3 regions of the Chitinimonas lacunae genome follow, and region 1 is predicted to be linked to each of the others. Evidence: predicted binding sites of a transcription regulator. Region 1 holds the regulator's gene; each other region holds the start of a gene.
The links. Region 1 encodes NrdR, which represses ribonucleotide reductase genes. Its sites were predicted from a motif close to AAANACNATATATNGTNTTT; they were not measured.
Positions count from the first base shown of each region.

Region 2: a site for NrdR is predicted at 4,198-4,217, ahead of ACFOW7_RS06590 (ribonucleoside triphosphate reductase). Genes of this name have one in related genera too.
Region 3: a site for NrdR is predicted at 8,080-8,099, ahead of ACFOW7_RS06910 (ribonucleoside-diphosphate reductase subunit alpha). Genes of this name have one in related genera too.

Region 1 covers NZ_JBHSBU010000001.1:399,811-409,863, reverse strand. Annotated here, with positions in the region: gene ACFOW7_RS01740 (hypothetical protein) at 1-512, shown strand, start outside; gene ACFOW7_RS01735 (bifunctional 2-methylcitrate dehydratase/aconitate hydratase) at 546-1,988, shown strand; gene ACFOW7_RS01730 (hypothetical protein) at 2,123-2,299, opposite strand; gene ribD (bifunctional diaminohydroxyphosphoribosylaminopyrimidine deaminase/5-amino-6-(5-phosphoribosylamino)uracil reductase RibD) at 2,382-3,512, opposite strand; gene ACFOW7_RS01720 (DUF2157 domain-containing protein) at 3,586-4,629, opposite strand; gene nrdR (transcriptional regulator NrdR) at 4,694-5,155, opposite strand; gene ACFOW7_RS01710 (hypothetical protein) at 5,286-5,762, opposite strand; gene cueR (Cu(I)-responsive transcriptional regulator) at 5,899-6,312, opposite strand; gene ACFOW7_RS01700 (heavy metal translocating P-type ATPase) at 6,309-8,708, opposite strand; gene ACFOW7_RS01695 (aminopeptidase) at 8,932-9,990, opposite strand.
Region 2 covers NZ_JBHSBU010000001.1:1,571,045-1,581,097, forward strand. Annotated here, with positions in the region: gene ACFOW7_RS06570 (hypothetical protein) at 1-806, opposite strand, end outside; gene hemN (oxygen-independent coproporphyrinogen III oxidase) at 971-2,404, shown strand; gene ACFOW7_RS06580 (zinc ribbon domain-containing protein YjdM) at 2,485-2,826, shown strand; partial or broken gene ACFOW7_RS06585 (DUF2330 domain-containing protein) at 2,926-4,047, opposite strand; gene ACFOW7_RS06590 (ribonucleoside triphosphate reductase) at 4,251-6,377, shown strand; gene ACFOW7_RS06595 (hypothetical protein) at 6,337-6,429, shown strand; gene ACFOW7_RS06600 (anaerobic ribonucleoside-triphosphate reductase activating protein) at 6,392-7,135, shown strand; gene ACFOW7_RS06605 (Crp/Fnr family transcriptional regulator) at 7,552-8,229, shown strand; gene ACFOW7_RS06610 (methyl-accepting chemotaxis protein) at 8,299-9,915, shown strand; gene ACFOW7_RS06615 (rhodanese-like domain-containing protein) at 10,021-10,053, opposite strand, start outside.
Region 3 covers NZ_JBHSBU010000001.1:1,653,883-1,663,935, reverse strand. Annotated here, with positions in the region: gene ACFOW7_RS06935 (YchJ family protein) at 405-818, opposite strand; gene ACFOW7_RS06930 (JmjC domain-containing protein) at 849-1,970, opposite strand; gene ACFOW7_RS06925 (peroxiredoxin) at 2,010-2,516, shown strand; gene ACFOW7_RS06920 (FKBP-type peptidyl-prolyl cis-trans isomerase) at 2,547-3,035, shown strand; gene ACFOW7_RS06915 (ribonucleotide-diphosphate reductase subunit beta) at 3,620-4,747, opposite strand; gene ACFOW7_RS06910 (ribonucleoside-diphosphate reductase subunit alpha) at 5,025-7,892, opposite strand; gene ACFOW7_RS06905 (RecQ family ATP-dependent DNA helicase) at 8,442-10,053, shown strand, end outside.

The DNA of each region.
Region 1 (10,053 bases):
TGAAGACAGACAGGGGGCAACAGGCGGTCAGGGACAGGGATAGCTGCCCCGAACTGACCGGGCGTCTGCGGACGCTGCTGTTGCAGGTCGACGGCCAGAAGACCGGCGCGGCGCTGGCCGCGCTGGCCGGACCGCTGGGCGTGCCGGCCGACGGAATCGAGCGCCTGCTGGCGCTTGGACTGATCGCCAGACCGGCCGCTCCCGTAGCGGACGTGCCCGACAGCGAGTCGGACGACCCGCCAGTCGAATTGATCGAAGCCGCGCCGCCGCCGCTCAGCGAAGACACGCTGGTGCGGCTGCATCAGGCCAAGCAGTTGATGAATCAGGCTGCCGGCGAATACCTGGGCCTCAAGGCCATGTTCTTCACCAGGAAAGTCGAACAATGCACCCACCCCGAAGCGCTGCGCCCGCTGCTTGATCAGTTGCGCCAAGGCATTGCCAAGGCGAAAAACCCGGTCCGGGCCGAGCTGGTGCTGCACGATATCGTGGTGTTGCTAGAACACAACATCTGACGACCGTCTGACGGTCAGACCAAAGGAAGCCTTATGTCCGCCCATATCTCGAATGTCCGTCCCGCTCCCGACCAGGTTCTGGTCGATATTGCCGACTATGTCTGCAACAGCCAGATCGGTTCGACCGAAGCCTACAACACCGCCCGCCTGTGTCTGATGGACACGCTGGGCTGCGGTTTCGAAGCGCTCGAATACCCCGCCTGCACCAAATTCCTCGGCCCGGTCGTCCCGGGCACCATCGTTCCCCACGGCGCCCGGGTGCCGGGTACCCAATTCCAGCTCGACCCGATCCAGGCCGCCTTCAACCTGGGCGCTATGATCCGCTGGCTCGACTTCAACGACACCTGGCTCGCCGCCGAGTGGGGTCATCCGTCCGACAACCTGGGCGGCATCCTGATGGCGGCCGACTGGCTGTCGCGTACCCGCGTCGCCCAGGGCAAGGCACCGCTGACCATGCGCGATGTGCTGACCGCCATGATCCAGGCCCATGAAATCCAGGGCGTGCTGGCGCTGGAAAACTCGTTCAACCGCGTCGGCCTCGACCACGTCGTGCTGGTCAAGGTGGCGTCCACTGCCGTCGTCACCAAGCTGCTGGGCGGCAGCCGCGAGGAAATCATCAACGCCGTCAGCCACGCCTGGCTCGACGGCCAGGCGCTGCGCACCTACCGTCACGCCCCGAACACCGGTTCGCGCAAGAGCTGGGCCGCCGGCGACGCCACCAGCCGCGCCGTGCGCCTGGCGCTGATCTCGCTCAAGGGCGAGATGGGCTATCCCTCGGTGCTGACCGCCAAGACCTGGGGCTTCTACGATGTGCTGTTCAAGGGCAAGGAATTCTCCTTCCAGCGCCCCTACGGCAGCTATGTGATGGAACATGTGCTGTTCAAGATTTCCTTCCCGGCCGAATTCCACGCCCAGACCGCCGTCGAATGCGCACTGGCCCTGCATCCGCAGATCGCCAGCCGCCTCGACGAGATCGAGAAGGTGGTGATCACCACCCATGAATCGGCCATCCGCATCATCGACAAGCAAGGCCCGCTGAACAACCCGGCCGACCGCGACCATTGCCTGCAATATATGGCCGCCATCGGTCTGATCTTCGGCAAGCTCGAAGCCAGCGACTACGAGGACGAGGTCGCCCACGACCCGCGCATCGACGCCCTGCGCGAAAAGATGGTGTGCGTGGAAGACCCGCGCTACTCCAAGGACTACCTCGACCCGGAAAAGCGCTCGATCGCCAACCGCATGCAGGTGTTCTTCAAGGACGGCAGCCGTACCGACGAAGTGGAAGTCGAATACCCGATCGGCCATCGCCGCCGCCGCGCCGAAGGCATCCCGGTGCTCGAGGCCAAGTTCAAGCGCAATCTGCATCGCCGCTTCCCGCAGAAACAGGTCGATGCCATCCTGGCGCTGTGCGCCGATCAGGCCAAGCTCGAAGCCACCCCGGTCAACGAGTTCGTCGATCTGATGGTGATCTGATCGGGCATGCCAGCCTGAGCGCTGCAGGATAGAAAACGGGAGGTCTGCCGACCTCCCGTCTTTATTGGCTGGGAATAAGGTGGATGGCGGTTGGAGACGCAGATAGAAAATATCCTGCAATTTATCCGCAAGTATCAGAGCGGAATTTCCATAAAAATAAACATTTCCATCTCAGCCCCGCTCTCCCGCCACGCCTGGCCGTTCTTCTTAACCCTGGCGTCCAAGCCCACCCAATCGCACCTCACCTCACCCATCAAGCCGTTTCCTGCGCCCTGGTGGCCACTCACACGGAACAGGAAGGTGGACACCATGGCGACTTACGGGCTTCAGTCTCCGCCCCAGCCAAGCGGACGCCCTCCTGAAAGCCAATCCGGCAGCCTGTCCCACTGACTCTCAATAAGGCGTATAACGCAGCGTCCAGCGCAAATCCTCACCCACGGCCACCCGTTCGGTCTCCAGCGCATGCGGCCGATCAGCCAGTCGCTCAAGGTGGAATTCCGCCAGCGAGCGTGCCGAGCCACCCAGCAGCACCGGCGCCTGGTACAGCACCAGCTCGTCCACCAGGCCGGCCATCAGAAAAGCCCCGTTGAGCCGCCCGCCTGCCTCGACCAGGGCGGTATTGATGCCGCGCTCAGCCAATTTGTTCAATAAACCCGGCAGATCGACCCGACCGTCGGCCCCGCCCAGCCACAATGTTTCGGCGCCCTCGGCTTCCAGCGCGGCCTGACGGGCGTTCAGCTCGTCGGTGTTCTCGCCGCTCCAGACAAACAGGGTCTTGCCGGGCGCCTTGAGCATCTGGACAGTGGGAGGCGTGCGCAGACGGCTATCGAGCACCACCCGCAGCGGCTGCCGCACCAGCGTCCAGGGCTCGCCGTCGAGCCGGCGCACGGTGAGCAGCGGGTCGTCGGCCAGCACCGTCTGGACGCCCGTGATAATGGCGCAGGCACGGGCGCGCAGATGCTGCACATCGGCGCGGGCCGCTTCGCCGGTGATCCATTTCGACTCGCCACTTGCAAGCGCCGTCCGTCCATCGAGGCTGGCGCCGATCTTGGCGACGACCCAGGGCCGGCCACGCTCGACCCGGCTCAGAAAGCCATGGTGCAAAGCCCGCGCCTCGCCGGCCATCAGACCGACTTCGGCCGTGATGCCTGCTTCGCGCAGCAGGGCCAGCCCGCGTCCGGCCACCTCGGGAAACGGATCGCTGATCGCCGCCACCACCCGCACCACCCCCGCCTCCACCAGCCGCAGCGCACAAGGCGGAGTGCGTCCGTAGTGGGCGCAAGGTTCGAGCGTGACATAGGCGGTGGCGCCGCGCGGATCGTTGCCACGGCGGCGGCAGTCGTGCAGCGCCTGGATTTCGGCATGGTCGCCGCCGGCGACCTGGGTGTGACCTTCGCCGATCAGCACGCCATCGCGGACCAGCACACAGCCGACAAAGGGGTTGGGGGTAGAGAGATAACGGCCACCCTGGGCTTTACGCAGGGCCTGGGCCATGAACAGATGGTCCTGGGCGGAAAAATCCATAAATTTCCTGACAAACAAGTCGGGCCGCCCTTGAGGCGGCCCGGGGAAAGCGCGTGGAAGCAGACGCTACATTTTAAGCACCACGCTTCTCGATCAATTGGGCCAGTTGTGGCGACAGCTGTTGTCGCCAGCGCGCCCCGAGGGCGCTGCCATGTTTGTTCCACCACATGCCCGCGAACACGACGCCAAGGCCGATCAGACTGAGGCAGAAGGCAAACAGCAGACTGTCCTTGAATAGCGTATAGGCTAGATGGCCCAGATAGAGCGCCACCCCGAACGCCCCGAATACGGCAAAGGCGCGCCGGCTCAGCACGGCGCCGATCATGATCAGACCGAAATTGAGCATGGCGTAGAGGAATTTGCCAAGCTCGCTGTCCGATTCCATCGAGGTCAGCCCGCCCCAGAAGGTCATCAGACCAAACAGATAGAGCCAGAAAGCGTAATCGGCCCGTCGCGCCGCACTGCGCAGATCGACATAGACGGCCAGGACAAGCATCGCCAGGCCGTACCAGAGCGAGAACCACTGCCGCACGGTCCATTTATCCAGCACGCCATCGACCACCATGCCGTCGGACAGATCCATGCCCAGATACCACAAGGTCACGGCCACCGGCATCACCATGAACGGCAGCTTATAGCGCCACAGCATCACGCTGGCCACCAGCAGCGTTCCAACCTCCATCACGACCCAGCGGTAATCGATATAACGGTGGTAGTTATCGAAGGTATCGCTTTCAGGCCAGTAATCCAGCCATGCCTGTATGCCGTAGATGGCCAGCGGCACCAGTACGATGGCCAGCACCAGCATGATGCCGGCCGGGATGGGCAGCCGCTTGCGCTCGAGCAGCCACACCCCGAGCCGCCAGGCGACAAAGCCATAACAGACCGAGAACACCACCAGGCTCAGCGGCCCCCAGGTATCCCAGCCTACCGTCATGAACAGGCTCATGGCGGCAATGGCGATCATGCCGCCCAGGTAGTAGAGGACATGGGCAAAGCGGAACTGCGGCGTATTGGCGTGGTGCTCACCGAGGAACTGCCACAGGGCCTGGGCCTGTTCCGGGGAGATGACGGCAGCCTGGGCGGCGGCGTCGAGGTCTTGCCGGCCGATCTTCATATAGTCGCCTAGAGGAACAAGGAATCTTGAGAGTCAGCGGAACAGGGAATGGTTCGGCGCCGGCTCAGCCAGGCTTGTCGCGGCTGACTTCGCGGATGGCGTCGGTGAAATCTTCCACGTCCTGAAAGCTGCGGTAGACCGAAGCAAAGCGGATATAGGCCACTTTGTCTAGCCGGGCGAGTTCGGTCATCACCATCTCGCCGATCCGGCGCGAATCGATCTCGCGCTCACCAAGACTGAGCACCTTTTGCAGGATACGGACGATGGCCTCGTCCACCAGCGCCGTCGGCACGGGCCGCTTGTGCAAAGCACGCAGAAAGCTGGTACGGATCTTTTCGCGGTCGAATTCGGCGCGGTCGCCGTTGGTCTTGACCACCTGCGGCAGCCTCACCTCGGCTGTTTCATAGGTGGTGAAACGTTTGTCGCAGCCGCTGCAACGGCGCCGCCGCCGCACACTGTCGCCGTCCTCGGACAGACGGGTATCGACCACCTGGGTATCGGAAGAGCCGCAAAACGGACATTTCATCGGGGAACTCCGCCGTGCTGTATCAAGATCGCGGTCATTCTACTCGACAAGAGGGCATAGGCCGATTTTTCCCGATTAAAAAAAGCCGCCATGAACTCAACCATAGCGGCTTTTCTCCCCGATGACAGTTCTACCAGGAACCATGACGATAAACGGAGGAAATCGGCAGTGCCTCGCTTTCGTCATTCCATATCAATGAGACGATTTTCCAGCCTTCGGCAGTTTTGCTGAATTGCATTGCCTTGATTCCCTGCCCTTCGAATCGCTCACCGTGGGCAATTCCCGATTTATGGTAAAGGCTGAAACGCTGGGCGATATTGCCGAATATTTCAGTCCTCTCGAACACTTCGTGTTCATTGAAATCGAACAGATCAGGACCATTCAACAGCGCCTGCCGTGGGGCGATAAAACCTTGCAGATCGTATACCGTGGCCGATTCGCCGCATCCCTTGATGATCGATGCCCCGTTAATAAACAAGGGATAAAGCGCAGCGAGATCGACCCGGCCATTCTGGTCAGCTGCAAAGGCGGCAAAGAATTTGGCGACCAGCTCATCAATGGCTTCTTTGGCTTCAAGCGATTGCGGCAATGCCGTTTTGGCGTACATATATTCCTCCTTCGATCAGAAAATATTATTTTTTCTTATAGCACAAGCAGAGTCTTGCGCCAGATTTGCCGATTATTTTAATAATTAATGATTGGGTAATAATCCGGAGCAGGGACAGAACGACTGCCTCGGCTTATCAGTCGGGATCAGGCTCGACCAGACCCGGCTCAGCCAATCCCTCGATAATCGGACAGTCAGGCCGCTCGTCGCCGCCGCAGCCATGGACCAGCACCGCCAGGGTACGGCGCATGGCCTGGAGTTCAGCGATACGGGCATCGAGTGCTTCGAGCTGCGACTCGGCCAGCCGCTTGACCTCAGCGCTGCTGCGCTCGCGGTCCTGCCACAGCGACAGCAGCTGGCGCACCTGACCGAGCGGGAAACCCAGGTCGCGGGCGCGACGGATAAAGCGCAGCCAGTGCAGATCGCGTTCATCGTAGAGCCGGTAGCCCGCCTCGCTGCGGCGCGCAGCGGGCAACAGGCCCAGTTCCTCGTAGTGGCGTATCATCCGCGCCGAGACGCCGCTGCATTGCGCCACCTTACCGATATTCATGATTCGCTCCCGGCCGTCGGGGCACGCCAGCGGCGCAGCCGCAATGCATTGCCGACCACACTGACACTGCTCAATGCCATCGCAGCACCGGCCAGCATCGGATTGAGATAGCCCAGCGCAGCCAGCGGGATACCGATCACGTTATAGATCAGCGCCCAGAACAGATTCTGCCGGATCTTGCCGTAACATCGCCGCGACAGATCGAGCGCTGCCGCCACCAGGGTCGGATCGCCCCGCAGCAGGGCGATACCGGCTGCATGGAGCGCCAGGTCGCTGCCTTCGGCCATCGCGATGCCCACATCGGCCGCCGCCAGCGCCGGCGCGTCGTTGACGCCATCGCCCACCATGGCCACCACGGCGCCGTCAGCCTTCAGCGCCGTCACCTTGGCCGCCTTGTCGGCCGGCAGCACTTCGGCCACCACCTCATCGAGCCCAAGCTGCCGCCCTACCGCTTCAGCGCTGCCCCGATTGTCACCAGTGATCATCACGGTCCGGATGCCCAACCGCTTCAGTACCGCCACGGCCTCCCGGGCGCCCGGTTTGGGACGGTCGCCAAAACCGATCAGACCGAGCAATTGACCGCTGCGGGTCGCAAGCCAGGACACGCTGTTGCCTGAGGCCGCCAGGGCTTCGGCCTCGCTGGCGAGTTCTGCCAGCTCGATGCCTTGTTCCTGCATCAGGCGGCTGGAGCCCAGGAGATAAGGCACACCCGTCACCTCGCCCTCGATACCGCGTCCAGGCAGCGCACGCACGGCCGTCACGGCGGGGATGTCCGATTGTTCCGCCTCGGCCCGGGCCAGCACGGCCCGCGCCAAGGGATGCTCGCTGCCGGTCTGCAACGCTGCCGCCAACTGAAGCAGCCGGCCCTCGCCGGCCGCAGTCGGACGCAGTGCCACCACTTCGGGCCGGCCTACGGTCAGGGTGCCGGTCTTGTCGAACGCGACGATCCGGACCCGATGGGCCAACTCCAGCGCGGCCGCATCCTTGATCAAGATGCCATGACGCGCCCCGACGCCCGTGCCGACCATGATGGCGGTCGGGGTAGCCAGACCAAGCGCACAGGGGCAGGCAATCACCAGCACCGCCACGGCATCGATCAAGGCCGACTCGACCGAACCGCCCCACCACCAGCGGCCCAGGAAAGCCAGTACCGCCACCGCCAGCACCACCGGCACGAAAACGGCGCTGACCCGGTCGACCAGCCGCTGGATCGGCGCTTTGGCCGACTGGGCGTGTTCGACCAGGCGGACGATGCGACCCAGTACGGTTTCCGTCCCGGTCGCCACGGTTTCGAGCCGCAGCAGGCCGTCTCCATTGAGGGCACCGCCCGGGACACGCTCGCCCACACCGCGAGCCACCGGCAGCGATTCACCCGTCAGCAGCGACTCGTCGAGCTGGCTCATCCCCTCGACGATCCGGCCATCGACGGGCACCCGCTCGCCTGGCCGCACAATCACCAGATCGCCCACCCGCACCGCCGCCAGCGGCACTTCCACCTCAGCACCCTGGCGCCAGATCCGCGCCCTGGCCGGCCGCAGCGATTGCAGCGCCCGCAGCGCGTCGCCCGTGCGGCGCCGCGCCCGTGCTTCGAGCCATTTGCCCAGCAGCACCAGGGCAATCACCACGGCGGCCGCCTCGAAATACAGATGGGGCATCGGATCGTCACGACCCAGCCATAGATAGAGGCTCAAGCCATAGGCCGCACTGGTGCCAAGTGCCACCAGCAGGTCCATATTGCCGCTGCCGTTACGCAGCGCCGTCCAGGCAGAACGGTAGAAACGGGCGCCGAACACGAATTGCACCGGCGTCGCCAGCGCCCATTGCAGCCAGGCCGGCCACATCCAGTGGACGCCGAACGGCTCGGTGAACATCGGCACAGTCAGCGGGAGCGCCAGCAGCAAGGCCAGCGCCGGGACGATCCAGTCTCGGGGGACCGCAGCCACCGTGGCTTCGGCCTCCGTGGTGGACTCGTCGACCTCGGCCACCACCTGGAAGCCGGCGCGGAACACGGCCTCTTCAGCCGCCGTCCGATCAGCCGGCCGCGACAGCCGCAGCCGCGCCTTTTCATTGGCAAAGGTCACTTCGGCTTCGAGCACGCCCGGCGTGCGGCGCAGTACCTTTTCCAGCCGCGCCGCACAACTGGCGCAGCTCATGCCGCCGATACCGAGCATCAACTCGGTCTCGGCCAGTCGATAGCCGGCACGGTCGAGCGCGGCGCGCACGGCGCTCAGATCAAGCGGCGCATCGCTTTCCAGCGTTACCGAACCATCGACCGGATTGACCCCGAGTACCCGCACCCGCTCCAGCCCCGCCAGCGCCTGTTCCACCCGGGCCGCGCCCGTGGCATCGTCAAGCCCGGCAACCTGCAACGTATGGGGAAGCACTGCGCTTGTCATCTCACACCTCCTAAAGCCTCAGGAATGGCGACAGTGTCAGGCTTGACATCGTGTCAAGGTCAAGCGGCACAGCGACTGAAAACAGTTTACGCCCGCTCCCTGCCTCCGACGGCAACCAAGCAACTCTCTCAGCAGGCAATGCCTCTGGACATATTTCAGACATTTATTCTTATCAACCGCTCTGGTATTTGAATAGATATTTCCTGAAATTTTCTATTGCTCTTCACTGCGCCCCCTCAGCGGCAGTCGTCTCCTCGCGCGTGCCCAAGGGCAATCGGCTTTCCAGGGCAGCATGGCGGCTGGCCTTATCCTGTGCAGCCAAGGCCCGGACTGCCTCATAGAAGGCGGTCCAGTTGCCTTCCTTCTCGGCAAACAAGGCGCGGAAAGCGGGCACCAGCCTATGGTAGGTAGCGACCGAGGCGAAATGGGCGTTGTTGGGTAAGGGGTCGAACCAGGCGTCGTAGCCCATCCATTTGTAGCGGGCCTTGAGCTGGGCGTATTCGGCAGCCAGGGCTTCCAGTGCGCTTTGTTTGGCGGCCAGCTTGGTGGCATCGCTGCCTGGCCCCTGATAGATATCGAGCAGCCGCTGGCGGGTACGGCTCATGGCATCGCGGAAAGCGGCGCGGCGCGCTTCGTTGCGTTGATAATCGTTACGGATGGCCTCATCGCCGTGGCGGCGCAGCCAGCGCTCGAAGCCTTCGAGTTCGACGGCGGTGGCGAAGGCTTCGTTGAAGGCGCTGTCGTCCTTGACGTAGACCTGCTGGTGGGCGAGTTCGTGAAAGATCAGTCGGGCCAGATCGGCCCGGCCGTAGCGGATGGTGCTGTTGAGCAGCGGGTCGGCAAACCAGCCCAGGGTCGAATAGGCCGGCACGCCGTACCAGAACACGTCCATTCCCTTGGCGATCAGCGACTCGGCATGACGGCGGGCCTCTTCTTCGCGGTAATAGCCGCGGTAATCAAGACAGCCGGCCACCGGAAAGCAGCTTTGCACCGGGGTCAGGTCGAGCGGCTGGGTGGCGACGATATTCCAGACCGGATAAGGGCGGCCGAGATCGGCGTAGCGGGTATAGCTCTCGTTGTCGGGCAGCCCCAGCTCGTCGATGGCGAAGCGGCGGACATCACGGGCAAAACGCAGCTTGTCGGCCAGCTCGCCCGGGGTGGTCGGATCGGCCAGCAGCGCATCGATCGGCCGCGCCCGCTCCATCACCTCGGCCTGACCGCTCGCTGCCTGACCCAGATAGCTGAGGCTGGCGCAGCCGCTCAGCCACATCAGCAACAGCATTGCAGAAATATTTCTTAATAGCATATTGGTCGCTCTCCTCCTTGCACTATACTGTCCAGATAT
Region 2 (10,053 bases), 1.2 Mb from region 1:
GCCACCTGAGCCGGCTTGTCACCTGCTGCCGCCGCCTGCTTGAGCAGCGCCTGGGCAGCTTCGCGGTCGCCTTTCTGCTTGCGGTCGAGACGGATCAGCGCCGCATTGTAGGCCGCGATCGGATGCGACAGCCTGGCCGCAGCCTCGAAGGCTTGCAAAGCCCGCTCGGGACAGAGCAGCAGGATGTCCGCCCCGACGCCCACATGGAACAGTCCTTCCGCGTTGTTCTGGGTGAGGAATTCGGCTTCCTGAGAGATCGCCCAGCCGGTGGCGAGCGACACCATGACCTCTTCGCCCTCAGCGATGCGATAGACATTCCCGTTGAGCGCGGTAGCGGCCTGCTGGGTGGTACGGATCGAGCCATCGCGGGTCAGCCACAGAAAGCCCTGCAATCCCCCCACCGGCAAGCCGACCACTTCGGCCAACTGCTGCGCCAGCGGTTTACGACCTGGCGCCGGCGCCACGCCGGTCCAGGAAGCCACCAGCGCGATACGCTCGACCTTCTTCTCTTTCTCGATCACTTCCTTGACCTTGCGGGCCAGTTCGGCAACGGTCTGGATGCGCATATCGCCGTCGTAGAAGCGCCAGGGATTGGCATGCAAGGCCATATTCAACTGGGTCGGATCGTCATTGCCTGCCACCTTGTCCGCATACTCGACAATCGCCTGGCCAGCCGGGAGGCAGGCGGACTTGGCGGGATCGCACGAAGAAACCGTGATCAGACCGGATAGCGGAACCGGCTGCTTGCAGTCGGCGAGGACCGGGACACTTGCCGCCAGCAACAGGGCACTTAATAGATATTTCATCTTCATCAAATCGTCTCTGTCAGTTTTCAGTCAGAAAATTCGAGCGAGCCGCAGTATAGCCTCACTTGAGCCGGCGCTCGGCAAACGTTGATCGATGTCAACGCACCCAGCCGACAGCACTTGCATACTGGCGGGTATCGTTTCTTCTTCCGATGGCGGCCAGCATGAACGCCCCCTGCACGCTTCCCTCCCACCAAGACAACGTCGACGTGCAAGCCCTGAGCTTCGACAAGGCCCTGATCGAGCGCCTGGCCGGCAATGGCCCGCGCTATACCTCCTACCCGACTGCCGACCGTTTCCATGACCAGTTTGGTGAAGCCGACTACCGCAGGCTCGCCACGGAACGGTTCAGCGGCCCGGAACGGCGGCCGCTGTCGCTTTATGTGCATATCCCCTTCTGCAACACCATCTGCTACTACTGCGGCTGCAACAAGATCATCACCAAGAACAAGGCCCATGCCGAGGTCTATCTCGACTATCTCGAACGCGAGATCGCGCTGCAGGCCCCCCTGTTCTCGCCGGCAGCGCGGGTCGAGCAGATGCATTTCGGCGGCGGGACGCCGACCTTCCTGTCGGACGCCCAACTGACGCGGCTGGTCGACGCACTGCGGCGCCATTTCGATTTCGCGGCTGACGATCAAGGGGAATATTCGATCGAGATCGACCCGCGCAAGGTCGAACCGGCCACGGTGGCCTTGCTGGGGAAATTGGGCTTTAACCGGATGAGCCTGGGCGTGCAGGACTTCGACCCGGCCGTGCAGCAGGCGGTCAATCGCCTCCAGAGTGAAGAGGAAACGCTGCGGGTGATCGACGCGGCACGCCAGCATGGCTTTCGCTCGGTCTCGATCGATCTGATCTACGGCCTGCCGCGCCAGACGCTGCCAGGCTTTGGCGCCACCCTCGACAAGGTGGTCGCCGCGCGGCCCGACCGGCTGTCGATCTACAACTACGCCCATTTGCCGCATCTGTTCAAAACCCAGCGTCAGATCAACGAAGACGAGCTGCCCTCGCTCGATCAGAAGCTCGATATCCTGAGTCTCGCCATCAGCCGACTGAGCGAGGCGGGTTATGTCTATATCGGGATGGACCACTTCGCCCTGCCCGACGACGAACTCGCCATCGCCCAGCGCGCCGGCACGCTGCACCGCAACTTCCAGGGCTATTCGACCCATGACGATATCGACCTGCTGGCGCTTGGCGTCTCGGGCATCGGCAAGGTCGGTAACAGCTACAGCCAGAACGTGCGCGGCACCGAGGACTACTACGCCCTGCTCGACGCCGGTCAGTTGCCGCTGCTGCGCGGCATCACCCTCAGCCGTGACGATGAGTTGCGCCGCAGTCTGATCCAGCAGTTGATGTGTGCGTTCACGCTCGATCTGGCGGCAATCGAACAGCGTTGGGATATCCGCTTTACGGACTATTTCGCCTGGGAATGCGACAAGCTGGCCACGCTGGCCGCCGACGGCCTGTTGACCCTCGATCGACAACGGCTCCAGGTACTGCCACGCGGCCGACTGCTGGTGCGCAATATCGCCATGGTGTTCGACCGCTATCTGCGTCTGGGGCAGCCGATGCAGCGCTATTCCAAGACCATCTGAGCCTGTCCTGCCTCATGGCCCCCACCCCGGCCGGCGGCTATACTCGCCGGCCTTTTTCCATTGAGCCATCGGAACCGACCATGACCACCCTTCCCGCCTGTCCGCAATGTACGCAGGAACATACCTATCCCGATGGCGAGCTTTATATCTGCGCCGATTGCGGTCACGAATGGCCGATGCAGGCCGATGTCGCTTCGGATGAAGCAGCCACGGTCGTCAAGGACGCCAACGGCAATGTGCTACAGGATGGCGATGCAGTGGTGCTTATCAAGGATTTGAAGGTCAAGGGCAGCTCGATCACCCTGAAGCAAGGCAGCAAAGTCAAAAGCATCCGTCTGGTCTCAGGCGGCGACCACGAGGTGGATTGCCGCATGGAGGCTGGCAACTTCATGCTGAAGGCGTGTTATCTGCGCAAGGCCTGAGCGCTCGCTGTAACAGTGGAGAGTGGTCAACCACTCTCCGCTTAGCGGTTCGGAACAGGCAGACACCTTCCCGCCACTGCCTCTCCTGCTCCCCCTGCATCAGGTTGACTGATCTTTGGCGCCATATCGGGAGAGCCCCAAGACTCCGAGCAGGACCACTGCCACCACCGCGCAGGCCAATAGCCACTTCGAGTCATCCGAATCCGTCGCCACTCCGACCGGACTCTGCTCGGCAGCCAGGTGGAAATACAGCTCGTCATCACCCGGTCGGGCCAAGGAATAATCGGCGAATTGCGTCACCCACCAGGAGTTCGCCGCCGGGGTCGCGTCGCCCAGCGCGCTATGCAACAGTTGCTCGCTGAAGTCAGCATCGAGCGCCTTGGCAAAAAGTATATGGCCGGGTGCCTTGCCCTGCTCGCCAAGACTTGCCTGCATCCTGCCTTGGGTAAGCAGGTAGACATTCAGATAGCGCGACTCGGTCTCCACAGCGGTTGGGGCTGCTCCCTTGGGTTCGCGGTAGGGATAGAACGGCCTGTCGGTGCGAAAACTCATCCTGATCGCCCCGCTATCGATCTGACCGGCTCCGGCACCAGTAAAGCGAAATGCCGTCAATATCCAACCCTGGCGGGTATAGCGCTGTAGCCATTCGGTCAATTCGGGGCGGGACGGGTAGCCATGGCGGCCAAGCTAGCCATTGAGCGCGGCGGCATCGTTGGCGGCCAATACGGCTGCTTCGTAATTGCCGATCTTGCGGGTTTCCAGCACCGTCACAGGTTCTGCATCGGCGGGAAGCGCAGCCGCCTCTGCAGCCGGGGCGGGGGCGAGTGTCTGTTCATGTTCGCGGATGTACTGTTCGAGCTGGTCGAATAAGCTGCTATCGGCCCGAGCGAGTTGTGGACGGGTCGGTGTGGGCACCAGAAAGCCCAGCTCGGGTGTGTCGGAGCGGAAGTTGGCGCGGCGGATAAAGTGTTCGGTGCGGTTGGCGGCGTCCCAGATGATCAAGGCATCTTCGCCCGTCACCACCACCTTCTTGCCCTCGGGCGTCACCACGGCACATGCCTGTGCCGTCGTACAGGACAGCCCAAGCGCCATGCCCAAGCCAAGAACCGGTTTCAACCGCTGCCATATTGTCATGATTCCGCTAACCATCACTGATCGGCATAGAGACGCGATGCTAACCATCCAGGCAGTGACCCAATATTGGTGGAAATAGCAAGACATGGCGTTCACTCCATCACCTCCAACCACCCTCCTCACCACTGCGGGAAAAATCAACCCGAAAAACGGCTGATCGAGCGCCGGAAACCCTAGGCCAAAGCAGCGCTTGACCTCGATCAAGCATTTCCCAGCAAGCCTGGCCGGGTGGGCACCATACACAATATCTAGTGCTATTCTCGCCGCACAACCACTAGATAAAGTGTCCCATGTCCATCGAGCACGTTATCAAACGCGACGGTCGCCGCGTTGCCTTCGACCCGGAAAAGATCGCCGCCGCCATCGCCGCAGCAGGTGCCGCCACCGGGGAATTCGACCAGGCCGTTGCCGGGCTGTTGAGCCGCCGGGTATGCCTCAATCTGGGCGACGGCGAACCCGGCATCGAAACGATCCAGGACAAGGTCGAGGCCGCGCTGGTCGCCGCCGGCTACTGGCGCACGGCACGTGCCTATATCGTCTATCGTGAACGGCACGCCCAACTCCGCTCGCTGGGCGGCACGCTGCTCGATGTGGAAAGCAGCATGGAGGAATACCTCGAACAGCGCGATTGGCGCGTCAACGCCAACGCCAATCAGGGCTACAGCCTGGGCGGGCTGATTCTCAACGTGGCGGGCAAGGTGACCGCCAACTACTGGCTGGAACATCTCTACAGCCCCGAAGCGGGCGCGGCCCATCGGGCGGGCGATCTGCATATCCATGATCTCGATATGCTGAGTGGCTACTGTGCCGGCTGGTCGCTGCGCCAGCTCCTGACCGAAGGCTTCAACGGCGTCCCCGGCAAGGTCGAAGCCACGCCGCCGCGTCATATGTCGGCGGCCATCGGCCAGATCGTCAATTTCCTTGGCACCCTGCAAAACGAGTGGGCCGGCGCCCAGGCCTTCTCCAGCTTCGATACCTATATGGCCCCGTTCGTCCGCCGCGATGCGATGGACTACCGCTCGGTCAAGCAGGCGATGCAGGAGCTGATCTACAACCTCAACGTCCCCAGCCGCTGGGGCACCCAGACCCCATTCACCAATCTGACCTTCGACTGGACCTGCCCGGCCGATCTGCGCGAGCAGATTCCCTATATCGGCGGCGAGGAAATGCCGTTCTGCTACGGCGAACTCCAGGCCGAGATGGACCTGATCAACCGCGCCTATATCGAAGTGATGATGGCCGGCGATGCGCGCGGCCGGGCTTTTACTTTCCCGATCCCGACCTACAACATCACGCCCGACTTCGACTGGAACCATCCCAATACCGATCTGCTGTTCGAGATGACGGCCAAATACGGCCTGCCGTATTTCCAGAACTTCCTCAACTCCGATCTGGAACCGCATATGGTGCGGTCGATGTGCTGCCGCTTGCAGCTCGACCTGCGCGAGCTGCTCAAGCGTGGCAACGGCCTGTTCGGTTCGGCCGAACAGACGGGCTCGGTCGGGGTGGTGACGGTGAATTGCGCCCGGCTCGGTTATCTTCATGCCGGCGATGAGGCAAGGCTGCTGCGGGCGCTCGATCGTCTGCTCGATCTGGGCCGCGATGTGCTGGAGACCAAACGCAAGGTCGTGCAGCGCTATATGGACCAGGGACTTTATCCGTACAGCAAGCGCTACCTGGGCTCGCTGCGCAACCACTTCAGCACGCTCGGGGTCAATGGGCTCAACGAGATGATCCGCAATTTCAGCGGCGACCGGCTCGATATCGCCAAGCCGGACGGCCAGGCCATGGCGCTGCGGCTGCTTGACCATGTGCGCGGCCGGATCGCCGAATTCCAGCAGCAGACCGGCCATCTGTACAACCTCGAAGCGACGCCGGCCGAAGGCACCACCTACCGTTTCGCCCGCGAAGACCGCAAACGCTGGCCCGATATTCTGCAAGCCGGCACGGCCGAGCAGCCCTACTACACCAATTCGAGCCAATTGCCGGTCGGCTATACCGACGACCCCTTCACGGCGCTGGCCATGCAGGAAGCGCTGCAAGGCAAATACACGGGCGGCACGGTGCTGCATCTCTATATGAACGAGGCCGTATCGAGCGCGACATCGTGCAAATTGCTGGTACAGCGCGCGCTGGCCAACTTCCGTCTGCCTTATCTGACCATCACTCCGACCTTCTCGATCTGCCCGCGCCATGGCTATCTGAGCGGGCGGCATGAATTCTGTCCCAAATGTGACGCCGAGCTATTGGCACGTCACCCAACGCATCCCAACCCCAAGCCAGGAGATAACAACCATGACCACCCCAACGCTGGAACGTCCGTCGGACCAACTGCCGCAGGCGCAACGCACCCGCTGCGAGATCTGGACCCGGGTAATGGGCTACCACCGGCCGGTCAGCTCGTTCAACACCGGTAAGCAGGGAGAATTCCATGAACGCCGCTTCTTCGCCGAACCGCGCGAGGTCTGAGGCAGCCGCGCCGGCCCCGCTGCTCGGGCCGGCGCGGCCTGAGCAGGCGGCCATTGCCGGGCTGGTGCCGTTTTCCAGCCTCGACTGGCCGGGCCAGCTCAGCGCCGTGCTGTTTATCGGCGGCTGCCCCTGGCGCTGCCACTACTGCCATAACCCGCATCTACAGACCCGCCACGCCCGCTACGACTGGGAAGCGGTCTGCGACTGGCTGCACAGCCGACGCGGTCTGCTCGATGCGGTGGTGTTCTCGGGCGGCGAACCGCTGTCGGAGAGCCAGTTGCCGCAGATGGTCGCCACGGTCAAGGCGATGGGCTTCAAGGTGGGCCTGCACAGCGCCGGCATCTATCCCAACCGGCTTGCCGCTGCCTTGCCGGCGCTCGATTGGGTCGGCCTCGATATCAAGACCCGTACTGAGGACTACGACCAGCTTACCGGTCGCCAACGCAGCCACTGGCCGGCCGCCATCAGCCTGGAAATGCTGCTCGACGCGAACTGCGAGTTCGAATGCCGTACCACCTGGCATCCCAGCTGGCTTGCCGAATCGGCCTTGCTGGACCTGGCCCGCAGCCTAGCCGAGCGCGGCGTCCGCCATTACGCCGTACAGAACCAGCGCAGTACGCCCGATCAACCGCCCGAGGCCTGGTTGAGCGAAACGGCGCAGCAATCGCTTCATCGTTGGTTTGAACGCTTTGATTACCGGCAATAGCCCGAAGAGGTTGAGGAAGGTCCAGTCTGTTGGAGGGTTTGGAGCTCGGGTTGATTGCGCTTTGAGCGGGTGGGAGGGAATCGGCAGATGGAGGTTGATAGAGAGCCATTCCAATTTATGTTTATTTATCAACATATCCAGCCATATATCTAGCATCATGTTTTCCCAATTTTTTAAAAAATGGGAATTTCCTGCTCTCCGCTTGATCGGCATCGTGTGCCGACATCTTGGTGCGTTGGACATATAGCTGACGCACCCTATTTTTTGTTGTCGGCACCGCAGAATCGGCCTGCCGGCTTTTTCTAGTCCGAATGGGGGGGAGGCCTATCCGGACAGACTAGCCATTTAGACCGATTTCACGTGCGGGCGCCGAGTCCTAGCATGAACCGTATTGCCTTCCACCGGACCCCCGCATCATGGCCCACAAACTCGACATCGAATCGCTGCTGGCCCATTTGCCGCTGTTCCGCAATCTTGACGAGGCACAGCTTGCACTGATGGCTCAGGCGGCACAGGAAGTACGGGTAGCCAAACATGGCTTTGTCTTCCAACGCGGCGACCCGGCACACGGCTTGTACGTGGTCGCGGTAGGCGGCATCAAACTCGCCATTCCCTCAGTCAGCGGTCAGGAAAAAGTCATCGAGTTTTTCAGCGCCGGTCAGGCGTTCGGTGAAGCGGTGATGTTTCTCGACCGACCCTATATGGTCCAGGCCCAGGCGCTCGAAGACACGCTGCTGCTCTGGATCGACAAACACGATATCTACGCGGCGATCGACCGCGATCCCTCTTTTGCCCGCCGGATGCTGGCCGGGCTTTCCCTGAGACTGCACGCCCTGGTACAGGACATCGAAACCGTCAATCTGCAAAACGCCTCGCAGCGGGTGATCGGCTTTCTCTTGAAACAGCCGCGCGATGGCCAACAGGTGCAATTTCCATTCAACAAGAACGTGATTGCCTCCAAGCTCGGCCTGACGCCGGAAACCCTGTCGCGGCTGCTGCACCAGTTAAGTAGCAAAGGCTATATCTCGGTCGATGGCCGCGATGTATATATCCACGATGCCGCCGCACTCGAAGCACAGTTCTACGGCCAGTGAGCCAACCGGGCCAGCCAGGACGGACAACATATTCAGGAGGAAGCTCTTCGCCGCCAATGCGAGCTACTCATGAAAATCAATCTGCCGGTTACTGATATCGAAGTCCTGTTGCCTGAGGACGAATTCATCTATTCGCGCACCGACCTCAAAGGGGTGGTCGTCGAAGCCAACGAAGCATTTGTCCGAATCAGCAATTTTTCGCGCGAGGAAATGCTTGGCCGTTCGCATAACCTGGTACGCCATCCCGATATGCCGTCCGAAGCCTTTGCCGACCTGTGGCGTGACCTCAAGGCCGGCCGCCCCTGGCGCGGCATCGTCAAGAACCGGCGCCAGGATGGCGGTTTCTATTGGGTGGTCGCCAATGTCTCGCCGGTGCGCGAAAACGGCCGGGTCGTCGGCTATCAGTCGATACGCAGCCGTCCCAGCCGCGAAGAGGTCGCTGCGGCCGACGCCGCCTACCGACGAGTGCGGAGCGGCGATAAATCGCTGGCCATCGAACATGGCCGGGTCGTGCCGCGCCGCTCGATCTGGCAACGTCATCTGCATTCCTTACCGACCCAGATGCTGCTGGCCGGTCTGGGCGCGGTGCTGGGGGGAGGCTCGCTGCTGTTCGAAGGCGATCATGGTCCAGGCACACTGCTCGGTGCGGCACTGCTGCTGTATGGACTCTATTTCCTGCTGATCTTGTTGCCCCGCGCCCGACGCGATCTTCATGCGCTGGCTGATTGGCTGGAACACGTCCTATGTGCCGGCGACCTGCGCCGCCGCTTTATCCTCAACCGCCATGATGTGATCGGCACCATCGCCCACCGGGCCGACAAGCTGGCCGCGTCGATCCAGGCGACGGTACAGGGTATCGGCGATGTGGCCGACCAAGTCGCCTATGCGACCGAGGAAGTCCACAACGGCGTGCGTGTCTCCGACGAATCGGCCCGCGATCAGCATCATGCCTGCTCTTCGGCCGCTGCCGCGATCCAGCAGATCACGGTGTCGATCAGCGAAGTGGCCAACCATGCCCACCTGACCAAGACAACCGCCGAACAGGCCCAGGAAGTATCGCAGCAAGGCCGCGAAGTCACCCGTGATGCCTGCCACGCCGTCAGTTCACTGGCCGAAACGGTGCAGCGCTCGGCCGAACAGGTCGAAGCGCTCGGTCGCCGCTCGGCAGCCATCGGCCAGATCACGTCCGTTATCCAGGACATCGCCGAGCAGACCAGCCTGCTTGCCCTGAACGCCACCATCGAAGCGGCCCGCGCGGGCGAGGCCGGACGCGGTTTTGCCGTGGTGGCCAATGAGGTGCGCAAATTGGCCGAACGAACCACCCAGGCCACCCGCGAAATTGCCGCCACCATCGAGACCATCCAACGCGAAGCCGATCAGGCGGTCGAGGGTATCCGGCTCAGCGCTCGGCAAATGGTGGGCGGAGTCGAGCTGGTCAATGCCACGGAACAGTCGCTCCATCGCATCCATGTCGAAATGGCCCGGACCATGGCCATGATCGGCGATATTTCGCATGCCTCCACCGAACAACAGGCCGCCATTACCCAACTCGCCTGCGAAGTCGAACGGGTGGCCAACCTGACCGAACGCAATGTCGGCATCGTCGGCCAGACCAACACCATGACCACCTACCTCAATTCCGTGGTCGAGCGGATGCGCAAGGCCGTGGCGCAGTATGAGATTTGAAGCATGTTGTCAGTCGCCTTCCGTTCCAGCGCGAAGGCAGGGATCGGACACCGCCTACCATCGAGTCGATGATCGGCGGGGCCGAGCGCTTTCCCGGTCCTGCCATCAGCCAGGCATTTCACCATGTGCCAGCTCGAA
Region 3 (10,053 bases), 1.3 Mb from region 1:
TCCCACTGAAAATGAACCGCCACAGGGCGGCGATAAGGCTGAGTCTGTTTGCAGTATAGGGAGCGGATACTTGCGCGCGACCCAACGGAGAGGCTGGGCGACGAAATGCGGAAAAGGAAAAGGGAGAATAAGTAATAGAAAAAATCTTGCAAAATATATGCAAGGCCTATTTGGGAAAATATTAGGAACTTATCGTTTCATGTCTTGCCGTTTTTGAGGTGGCTGCTGGCTGCTGGCTGCTGGCTGCTGGCTGCTGGCTGCTGGCTGCTGGCTGCGGCAAGATGCGGAGAAAGAAGGAGAGGGGAACCAACGATAGAGGTTGATTGGAAAATAAGGCGCGAAATCTTTTTAAGGTTGGTAGAGATATCTAAAAAAGGGCACTTTCGTGCCCTTTTTGCTGAGAATCACTCCTCGTCGCCCTCAACCTGGCCGTCAAGATAAAGCCAACGGCCACCGATGCGCTCAAACCGGCTTTTTTCGGCCAGCTTGGCGGCGCGGCCGCCGATCTTGTAGCGGGCGACGAATTCGACCGTGCCTTCGAGATCGTTAGGCGTGCCGCCTTCGGTGGTGACGATGGTCAGGCCGGTCCATTTGGTGGTGTCGCTGCTCAGATCGAGTTCCTGTGGCCGGGTTTCCGGATGCCAGGTAGCGAGCAGGTAATCGGTTTTCCGCATGGCGTAGGCGCTGTAGCGCGAACGCATCAGCGCTTCGGCCGTCGGCGGGGCGTCGTCGCCGAAATGGAACGGGCCGCAGCACTGCTTGTAGGGTTTGCCGCTGCCACAGGGGCAATCGACAGGAAACGAGAATTTCTTGGACATGGCAATAGGGAAAACTGTAGGGAAAAGCCGTTAGTCGGCCGGCCATTGCAGATAGCCGTCGTCGAAAGCCTGGTAGAGCACTTCGATGACCGCTTCGGGATAATCAGCCGGCGGCAGATGCCGCTCGTTGGCGAGCTGGCGCAGTACAGGCAGGGCTTCCGCCTCGCTATCGAGCACTTCGCCGTTGAGATAGACGCGCTCATCGTCGAACAGCATTACGCTCTTGAGATCGAGCACAATCCCGCGCTCGCTCAGTTCGGCGGCGAATTCGTCCTCATCGGGCAGGTCGTCAGGCGAATCGTAGAACACATGCGGTTTAGGCTCGCTGAAATAGCAGCCGGCGAATTCACGCACCAGCGCTTCGTCCCAGGTGATCTGCGCCAGCATGGCCGATACCCGGCCGAGGAAATCCTCGGGCAAGCGGGCCGGCTCGGCGGTCGGGCGCAGATCGGGGTCGGCATAGCGACCGTCGAGGTTGATGCGGTCGCGCAGAAAGTCGAGAAACTGAGTGGCCAGCTCCTGGGTACTTGGCGCGCGAAAGCCGATCGACCAGGTCATGCCCGGTTCGAGCGCCACGCCGTCATGGGCAAAACGCGGCGGCAGATACAGCATATCGCCGTGCTCCAGCACCCATTCCTGCTCGGATTGGAAACGTTTGAGTATCTTGAGCGGGGCATCTTCGACCAGCTCCAGATCGTCCTGCGACGAGATGCGCCAGCGCTTGCGGCCGCCGACCTGGAGCAGGAACACGTCGTAGGAATCGAAATGCGGTCCGACGCCGCCGCCTGCCGGGGCATAGCTGATCATCAGATCGTCGAGCCGCACCTGCGGAATGAAGTTGAAGCGGTGCAAAAGCTCGGCAGCGAAGGGGATATGGTGGTTGACGTTCTGGATCAGAACGGTCCAGTCACTGTCGGCCAGACGTTTGAAGCGGGCCGGCTTGAACGGTCCGTTCTCACAACGCCAGCGGCCCTGGCGTTGCTCGACCAGCCGCGATTCGACCTCATCGCGGCCGGCCAGCGTGATCAACTCGGCGAGGTCGGGCAGCCAATCGAAGCGTTCGACGGCGTTGCGGATCAGCAGCGGGCGTTTTTGCCAGTAGTCGGCAAGGAAGGTGGCGGGAGACAGGTCTGCCAGCGGCGGATTCGACATTGAGGTATACAGGAAGAAGAAACCGGTTCCGATTATCGCATGACCGCGAGCGTGCGCCGTCAGGGAGGAAACATCATGCTGTCTCCTGGAGTAGCCGCCCCCGATTTCGAACTGCCCGATGCCACCATGGAAATGGTGCGACTATCGGACTATCGCGGCGACAAGCATGTCGTACTTTACTTCTATCACCGTGACGACGATCCAGGCTGCACGGTCGAGGCCATCGAGTTCTCCGAGCTGGCCGACAAGTTCCACCGTGCCGGCAGCGTCATCCTGGGCGTCAGCCTCGACGATCCGCTTTGCCACGAGGAATTTCGCGACAAACATGGCTTGCAGGTGCGCCTGTTGTCCGATGGCGAAGGCGAGGCATCGCGACGGTATTACACGCTGCGCGAGCAGGAGCGGAACGGCATGATAAAATTGGGCACGATCCGCTCGACTTTCGTCGTCGATCGCGACGGTCTCGTCCGCCATGCGCTTTACCACGTCAGCCCGCGCGGACACGCGGCGGAGGTCCTCCGTCTTATTCAGCAACTAGGCGCGTGAGCGCCCATTACAAAACAGGAATCTCCCCTCATGGAAATCATCAAGAATACCGTCGTGTCGCTCAATTACGAGATGTTCGATGTCAGCGGTGAACTGCTCGACCAGACGCCTCAAGATGCGCCGATGGTCTATCTGCATGGCGGCTATGACGGCATCTTCCCGACGGTCGAGGAGGCACTCCACGGCAAGAAGGTCGGCGACAAGATCGACGTCACCATGGAACCCGATGACGCTTTTGGCGAATACGACGCTTCGCTGGTCCGTATCGAGCCGCTCGATGCCTTCCCCGAAGAAGTCGAGGTCGGCATGATGTTCGAGGCCGACGATCCGGAAACCGGTGAATACATGCTGTTCACCGTCACCCAGATCGCCGATGGCAAGGCCGAGATCGACGGCAACCACCCGCTGGCCGGCAAGACCGTGCGCTTCGTTGCCACCGTCGCCGACGTGCGCAAGGCCTCGGACGAAGAGCTGGCCCACGGCCACGCCCACGGCCCGGACGGTCATCACCACCACTAAGTCGTACACGAAAAGACGAGACGGCGGGTTCGCCCGCCGTCTCGTTTTTTTTGCGCCAGCTTGATATAGCTTTAGCGAGAGAAAAACCAAAAGCCTTTCTCAAAGCTTCTTTCATTACCGTCCATCTATCGGGGAGAGGATTTGACATTGAAAATATTCATCCGTCGTTGACCATGGCAGATTTTTATTTAATTCGAATCTTTTATATATCATTAAACCAGCTGGAAGCGGATACATCACTAGTAAAATCATATGACACAATTGCCCCGACAATCTCTCTTCTAGAGGGTGTTATGTACTAAATATTTACAAGGGAGCACCTCTTGTATCCAGCAGAGAGGAAGAGTGAAATACATGAAAAGTGCTACATCCCCACGAAGCTAAAAATCGATCGCAAAGCTAGGCTGGACGCGGCTTACAATAGAAGTGCATAACAGGATCTAAGCTCGTCGTATTGTCAGTCGCAATAAAAAACGGCCCCAATGATGGGGCCGTTTTTAGCTTTTCACTTCACAACCTGAATGGTTGTATTGTCAAGTGCACAAGACGCAGAAATTATCGTCAGAGAGTCTGCTAATTCTGTTTCAATCCCAGCTCAACGCCCCACCCGACTGATACTCAATCACTCTCGTCTCAAAGAAATTCTTCTCTTTCTTCAGATCGATCATTTCCGACATCCACGGGAACGGATTGGTCGCACCAGCGAACAGCGGCTCCAGGCCAATCTGTTGCATGCGGCGGTTACAGATAAACCGCAGGTATTCCTTGAACATCGAAGCATTCAGGCCCAGCACGCCGCGCGGCATGGTGTCTTCGGCGTAGGCATATTCGAGGTCAACGGCTTTCTGGAACAGGCCGATCAAGCTTTGCTTGAACTCTTCGTTCCAAAGATGCGGGTTTTCCAGCTTGATCGTGTTGATCAGGTCGATACCGAAATTACAGTGCATCGACTCATCACGCAGAATGTATTGATACTGCTCCGCCGCGCCGGTCATCTTGTTCTGACGGCCCAGCGACAGGATCTGCACGAAACCGACGTAGAAGAAGATGCCTTCCATGATGCAGGCAAACACGATCAGCGAACGCAGCAGTTGCTGGTCGGCTTCGGGGGTGCCGGTCTTGAAATTCGGGTCGGTCAGGGTGTCGATGAACGGAATCAGGAAATCGTCCTTGTCGCGGATCGATTTGATTTCGTGATAGGCATTGAAGACTTCTGCCTCGTCCAGACCCAGACTCTCGACAATATATTGATAGGCGTGGGTATGAATGGCCTCTTCAAATGCCTGCCGCAGCAGGAACTGACGGCATTCGGGCGCCGTGATGTGGCGGTAGGTGCCAAGCACGATATTGTTGGCGGCCAGACTATCGGCGGTCACAAAGAAGCCCAGATTGCGCTTGACGATGCGACGCTCGTCTTCGGTCAGGCCGTTCGGATTCTTCCACAGCTCGATGTCCCGCTGCATGTTCACTTCCTGCGGCATCCAGTGGTTGGCGCAGGTAGCCAGATATTTTTCCCAGGCCCATTTGTATTTGAACGGGACCAGCTGATTCACATCGGTCTGGCCGTTGATGATGCGCTTGTCGACTGCCGATACCCGTCCATGGTTGACCGCGTTCATGCTGCCGGCCTGGTGGGCGCCGGTACCCGGTTGGGCGGGGGTTTGCGGGGCGGGGCGCGGAGTTTGCACGGTGTCGTCTTCCCAGTTCAGCATGGCGGCTCCTGTCTTGCGAAATTGCTGATAAATCTTGCTTACTTGATGAATTCGGCGTCGAAATCGTCCGGCATCGCCGTGTCGGACGCCTTCGATAGTCCGTCCGCCCGATCGGGACGGCGGCATCGGCAGTCGCACCAGTACTCAGTCGCGACTGCCTGAGCCCTCTATCCTCTTCATTAACTCTCCTGCCATCGCTTGGGCTTCGGAGCATGACTGATAGCTGCATTGAGCTACCAGTCATCAGAGGATAGTAATTAAGGGCCTTGCTACGTTCTTACTGACAAGCCTCGCACTCGGGATTGTCGATCGAGCAGAACTTGGCCTCTTCGGCCGCGCCTTCGCCAGCGGCCATACCGCCAGCTACCGGCACTGCGTTCAGCTCGCCACCACGACCGGTCGACTTCTCGGCGCTGGTGGCAGCCAGGGTGCGCAGGTAGTAGGTGGTCTTCAGGCCGCGAATCCAGGCGTGGCGATACAGCTCGTCCAGCTTCTTGCCCGAGGCGCCACCCATATAGATATTCAGACTCTGGGCCTGGTCGATCCACTTCTGGCGCCGCGAGGCACATTCCACCAGCCACTTCGGATCGATTTCGAACGCCGTGGCGTAGATCTCCTTTAGATCGTTCGGCACGCGATCAATTCGCACCAGCGAGCCATCGAAATACTTGATGTCGCCGATCATCACGTCGTCCCACAGGCCGCGCGCCTTGAGGTCGTTCACCAGATGCTCGTTGATCACGGTGAATTCGCCCGACAGGTTCGATTTCACGAAGATGTTCTGGTAGTTCGGCTCGATACTGGCCGATACACCCACGATATTGGCGATGGTCGCAGTCGGGGCGATGGCCAGGCAGTTCGAGTTGCGCATGCCGTATTGCTTGATCCGGGCACGCAGATCGTCCCAGTTCAGCGAGGCCGAGCGGTCCACTTCGAGATAACCACCGCGCTCTTCGGCCAGCAGGTCGATCGAATCCTGCGGCAGGATGCCACGGTCCCACAGACTGCCCGGGTAGCTCAGGTAACGGCCACGCTCTTCGGCCAGCTCGGTCGAGGCCCAGTAGGCGTGGTAAGCCACCATTTCCATCGAACGGTCGGCGAAGTCCACCGCCATTTCCGAGGCATACGGCGTGCGCATCAGATGCAGGCAGTCCTGGAAGCCCATGATGCCAAGACCGACCGGGCGGTGACGCAGGTTGGAATTGCGCGCCTTCTTGACCGGGTAGAAGTTGATGTCGATCACGTTGTCGAGCATCCGCATCGCGGTACGCACGGTGCGCTTGAGCTTGTCGCTGTCGAGCGCGTAGCTGCCGTCGGCGCCCTGCACCATATGGTTGACCAGGTTCACCGAACCGAGATTACACACGGCAATCTCGTTGTCGTTGGTATTGAGCGTGATCTCGGTACAGAGGTTGGACGAGTGCACCACGCCGACATGCTGCTGCGGGCTGCGGATATTGCACGGATCCTTGAAGGTGAACCAAGGATGGCCGGTCTCGAACAGCATGGTCAGCATCTTGCGCCACAGTTGCAGCGCCGGCAGACGCTTGAACACCCGCATCTCGCCACGGTCGGCCTTGGCTTCGTACTTGACGTAGGCGGTTTCGAACGCCTTGCCGTACAGGTCATGCAGATCGGGCGCCTCGGCCGGGCTGAACAGCGTCCAGTCGCCACCTTCCATCACCCGCTTCATGAACAGGTCGGGAATCCAGTTGGCGGTGTTCATATCGTGGGTACGACGACGGTCGTCACCGGTGTTCTTGCGCAGTTCGAGGAATTCCTCGACGTCGGCGTGCCAGGTTTCGAGGTACGCACAGACCGCACCCTTGCGCTTGCCGCCCTGGTTGACGGCCACCGCCGTGTCGTTGACCACCTTGAGGAACGGCACCACACCCTGCGACTTGCCGTTGGTGCCCTTGATATGGCTGCCCAGCGCGCGCACGGCGGTCCAGTCGTTGCCAAGACCGCCGGCGAACTTCGACAGCAGGGCGTTTTCTTTGATGGCTTCGTAGATACCGTCGAGATCGTCGGCAACGGTGGTCAGATAGCAGCTCGAGAGCTGCGAGCGCAGCGTACCCGAGTTGAACAGCGTCGGCGTGGACGACATGAAGTCGAAGCTCGACAGCACGTTGTAGAACTCGATGGCGCGCGCTTCGCGGTCGATCTCGTTGAGCGCCAGACCCATGGCCACCCGCATGAAGAAGCCTTGCGGCAGCTCGATCCGGGTGCCGTGGACATGGAGGAAATAGCGGTCGAACAGGGTTTGCAGACCCAGATAGTCGAACTGGTAGTCGCGCTCGTACTTGAGTGCGGCACCCAGCTTCTCCAGATCGTACTGGGCCAGACGCGGGTCGAGCAGTTCGGCCTCGATGCCCTTCTTGATAAAGCGCGGGAAGTAGTCGGCGTAACGGGTCGCCATCTCTTCGTGGGTGACTTCTTCGCCCAGCACTTCATGACGCAGCGTATGCAGCAGCAGACGGGCGGTAACGCGGCTATAGGCCGGTTCCTTCTCGATCAGCTGGCGGGCCGACAGCACCACCGAACGGCGCACTTCATCGGCGGCCACACCGTCGTACAGATTCTTCAGGGTTTCGACCAGGATATGTTCAGGTTCGGTCAGGTTTTCCAGACCGAGGCAGGCCGATTCGATCAGGGCCTTGAGCTTGCCGACTTCGAGCGGACGCATCACGCCCTTGTCGTTGACGTTCAGGCCGGTCTGGGCCGGGGTGGCTTCGGTTTCGCCACGGGCCAGACGTTCCTGGCTGCGCTTTTCGCGATACAGCACATAGGCGCGGGCCACATCGTGTTCACCCGAACGCATCAGGGCCAGTTCGACCTGATCCTGGATATCTTCGATATGGATGGCACCGCCATCGGGCTTGCGGCGCTTCAGGGCATTCACCACGGCTTCGGTCAGTTGCGCCACCGTCTCACGCACTGCTGCCGACTGCGCCGCCTGCGAACCATGGACGGCCAGGAAAGCCTTGGTCATGGCGACCGAAATCTTCATCGGTTCGAACGGCACCACCGCGCCGTTGCGGCGGATGGTCTTGTAGTCGGCGGTCTGGGAGGCAGTGTGGTCCATATCGCTGTCAGCGGTGGAGGCCGCCAGATAGGCGTTGTGGCTTTCGAACTGCGTGTCCATGGTGGTCTGCGTCATAGGAGCGGGGTCTCTGTATTCGTTTATCTAAACCGCCTGGCGATAGGCAGCCTTCGTCGCCTGCTGTGATCGCCGGCTTACGGAGAACGGGTAATTCGGATGTCGGGGGTTGAAAGTGGGTGTAGCTGTGTAGCTGAACGAGGCGAAGTATAGCCAGCTCGCTAGGTCAGGGAAACCCTAGATTTTGTGTTTGTTGAAGAAGCAAAACACTACATCTTGTGTTTATCCACACGTTATCCACATGGCGCCGCTTAGCAGGATTTGCTGTTTTTCCCTCTATGTCCAAGCAAACGGCGCTGCTGATCAGGCTTCACGCCTATTTTCTCAGCGCCGGCGCAGCGGGGCCGTACAGTTTTCCACAGACAAAAATTGCGACGCGTTATATTTTTGCACCTATGCTCAAAAATTGTCCGAGCCGTCGTTTGACCGCACGATACGGCAGTGGTCGGGTCAAGTCAGTTTGCCCATTTTTGCTTGGGCGCATGACTTGCTAAACAAAATAGGGAGAATCTTCACCCTGACATCTCCCCAATCATGAGCATCCCTCGATTTTCTTGGCACCCTCAAGCCCGCCACCTCCTCCGTACCCTCTTCAAGCTCGAATGTCTGCGTAACGCCCAAGAAGCCGCCATTGCCCATGTGATGTCAGAACGTCCCACCATCGCAATCATGCCGACCGGTTCGGGCAAATCGCTGTGCTATCAGTTGCCGGCTTTGCTGCTCCCTGGCTGCACCCTTGTCGTTTCGCCGCTGATCGCCTTGATGAAAGACCAGTGCGACAAACTGCAAACCCTTGGTATCGCTGCGTTTCAGCTCAACAGCGCTTTGTCAGCAGAAGAGATAGATGCTGCTGAACAGGCCATTGCAGCCGGCAAAGCAAAAATCGTCTTCATTACCCCCGAGCGGCTTGCTACGGAGGCGTTTCTGGCGCTGATCACCACGCAAACGGTCAGCCTCCTGGCCGTGGATGAAGCGCATTGCATCTCCCAGTGGGGTCATGATTTCCGGCCGGCTTTTCTGGAGATTGGTCGTGTGGCGAAACGTTTGGGCAATCCCCGCTTGCTGGCGCTCACCGCTACCGCCCCCGATCAGGTCGTTGAAGACATCGCCGAACAACTTGGCATGAAACATCCTGCTGTGGTCGACAGCGGTGTGTTTCGGCCCAATCTGTACTATCGGGTCGAGCAGGTGGTGAATGACGAGGAGAAGTTGCAGCGCGTCTTGTCGCTGGTGGCGGAGGCTTCTGGCTACGGCATCGTCTATTGCGCCACCGTCGCGGCCGTCGAGGCGGTTTATCAGGCGCTGATGGAGGCGGGGGAGAGCGTCACCCGCTACCACGGCCGCTTGTCCGCCAAAGCTCGCCATGAGAATCAGGACGCTTTTATGGATGGCCAGGTCCGTGTCATGGTGGCGACCAACGCTTTTGGCTTGGGTATTGATAAATCCGACATCCGCTTCGTCATCCACTATCAGATGCCTTCAGGACTCGATGCCTACTACCAGGAATCCGGACGCGGCGGCCGCGATGGCGGCACTTGCGACTGCGTGTTGCTTTATCAGTACCGCGACAAGACGGTGCAGCGATTCTTTATGGCGGGCCGCTATCCGTCTTTCGATGCTGTGGAAGCGATCTATCGCGCCCTGCTGAATCCTCCCCAAGGCGGCACTGCCTGGACGATGGAAAGCTTGTGCGACCACCTCGACTGCCCGCGCAGCAAACTCCAGGTCGCGCTGAGTCTGTTGCGGCGCGAAGGCGTGGTGAAACAGGATAGGCGCGGCCGGCTCAAACTGAGTCGCAGCAATATCGATTCGACCACGTTGGAAGCACTGATGGCCGCTTATCAAGAGAAACGCGAATACGACAAGACCATGCTGGAGCAGATGGTCTTCTACGGCCAAACCGGCTATTGCCGCTGGCGCGTTTTGCTCGAGCATTTCGGTGAGCAGGAGAGCATCGAATCCTGTGGCCATTGCGACAACTGCCGCGCGATGGCCTCGCAGCGGCAGATTGAGCTACCCGTGCAACCCAAAGATCCCAGTATCGACGCCGACCTGCCCAACCGGCCGCGCTTCAACGTCGGCGACCGAGTGCGGGTGCCGCGTTACGGTGTCGGCAAGGTCATGGCCTTTGATAGCTCGACCGTCA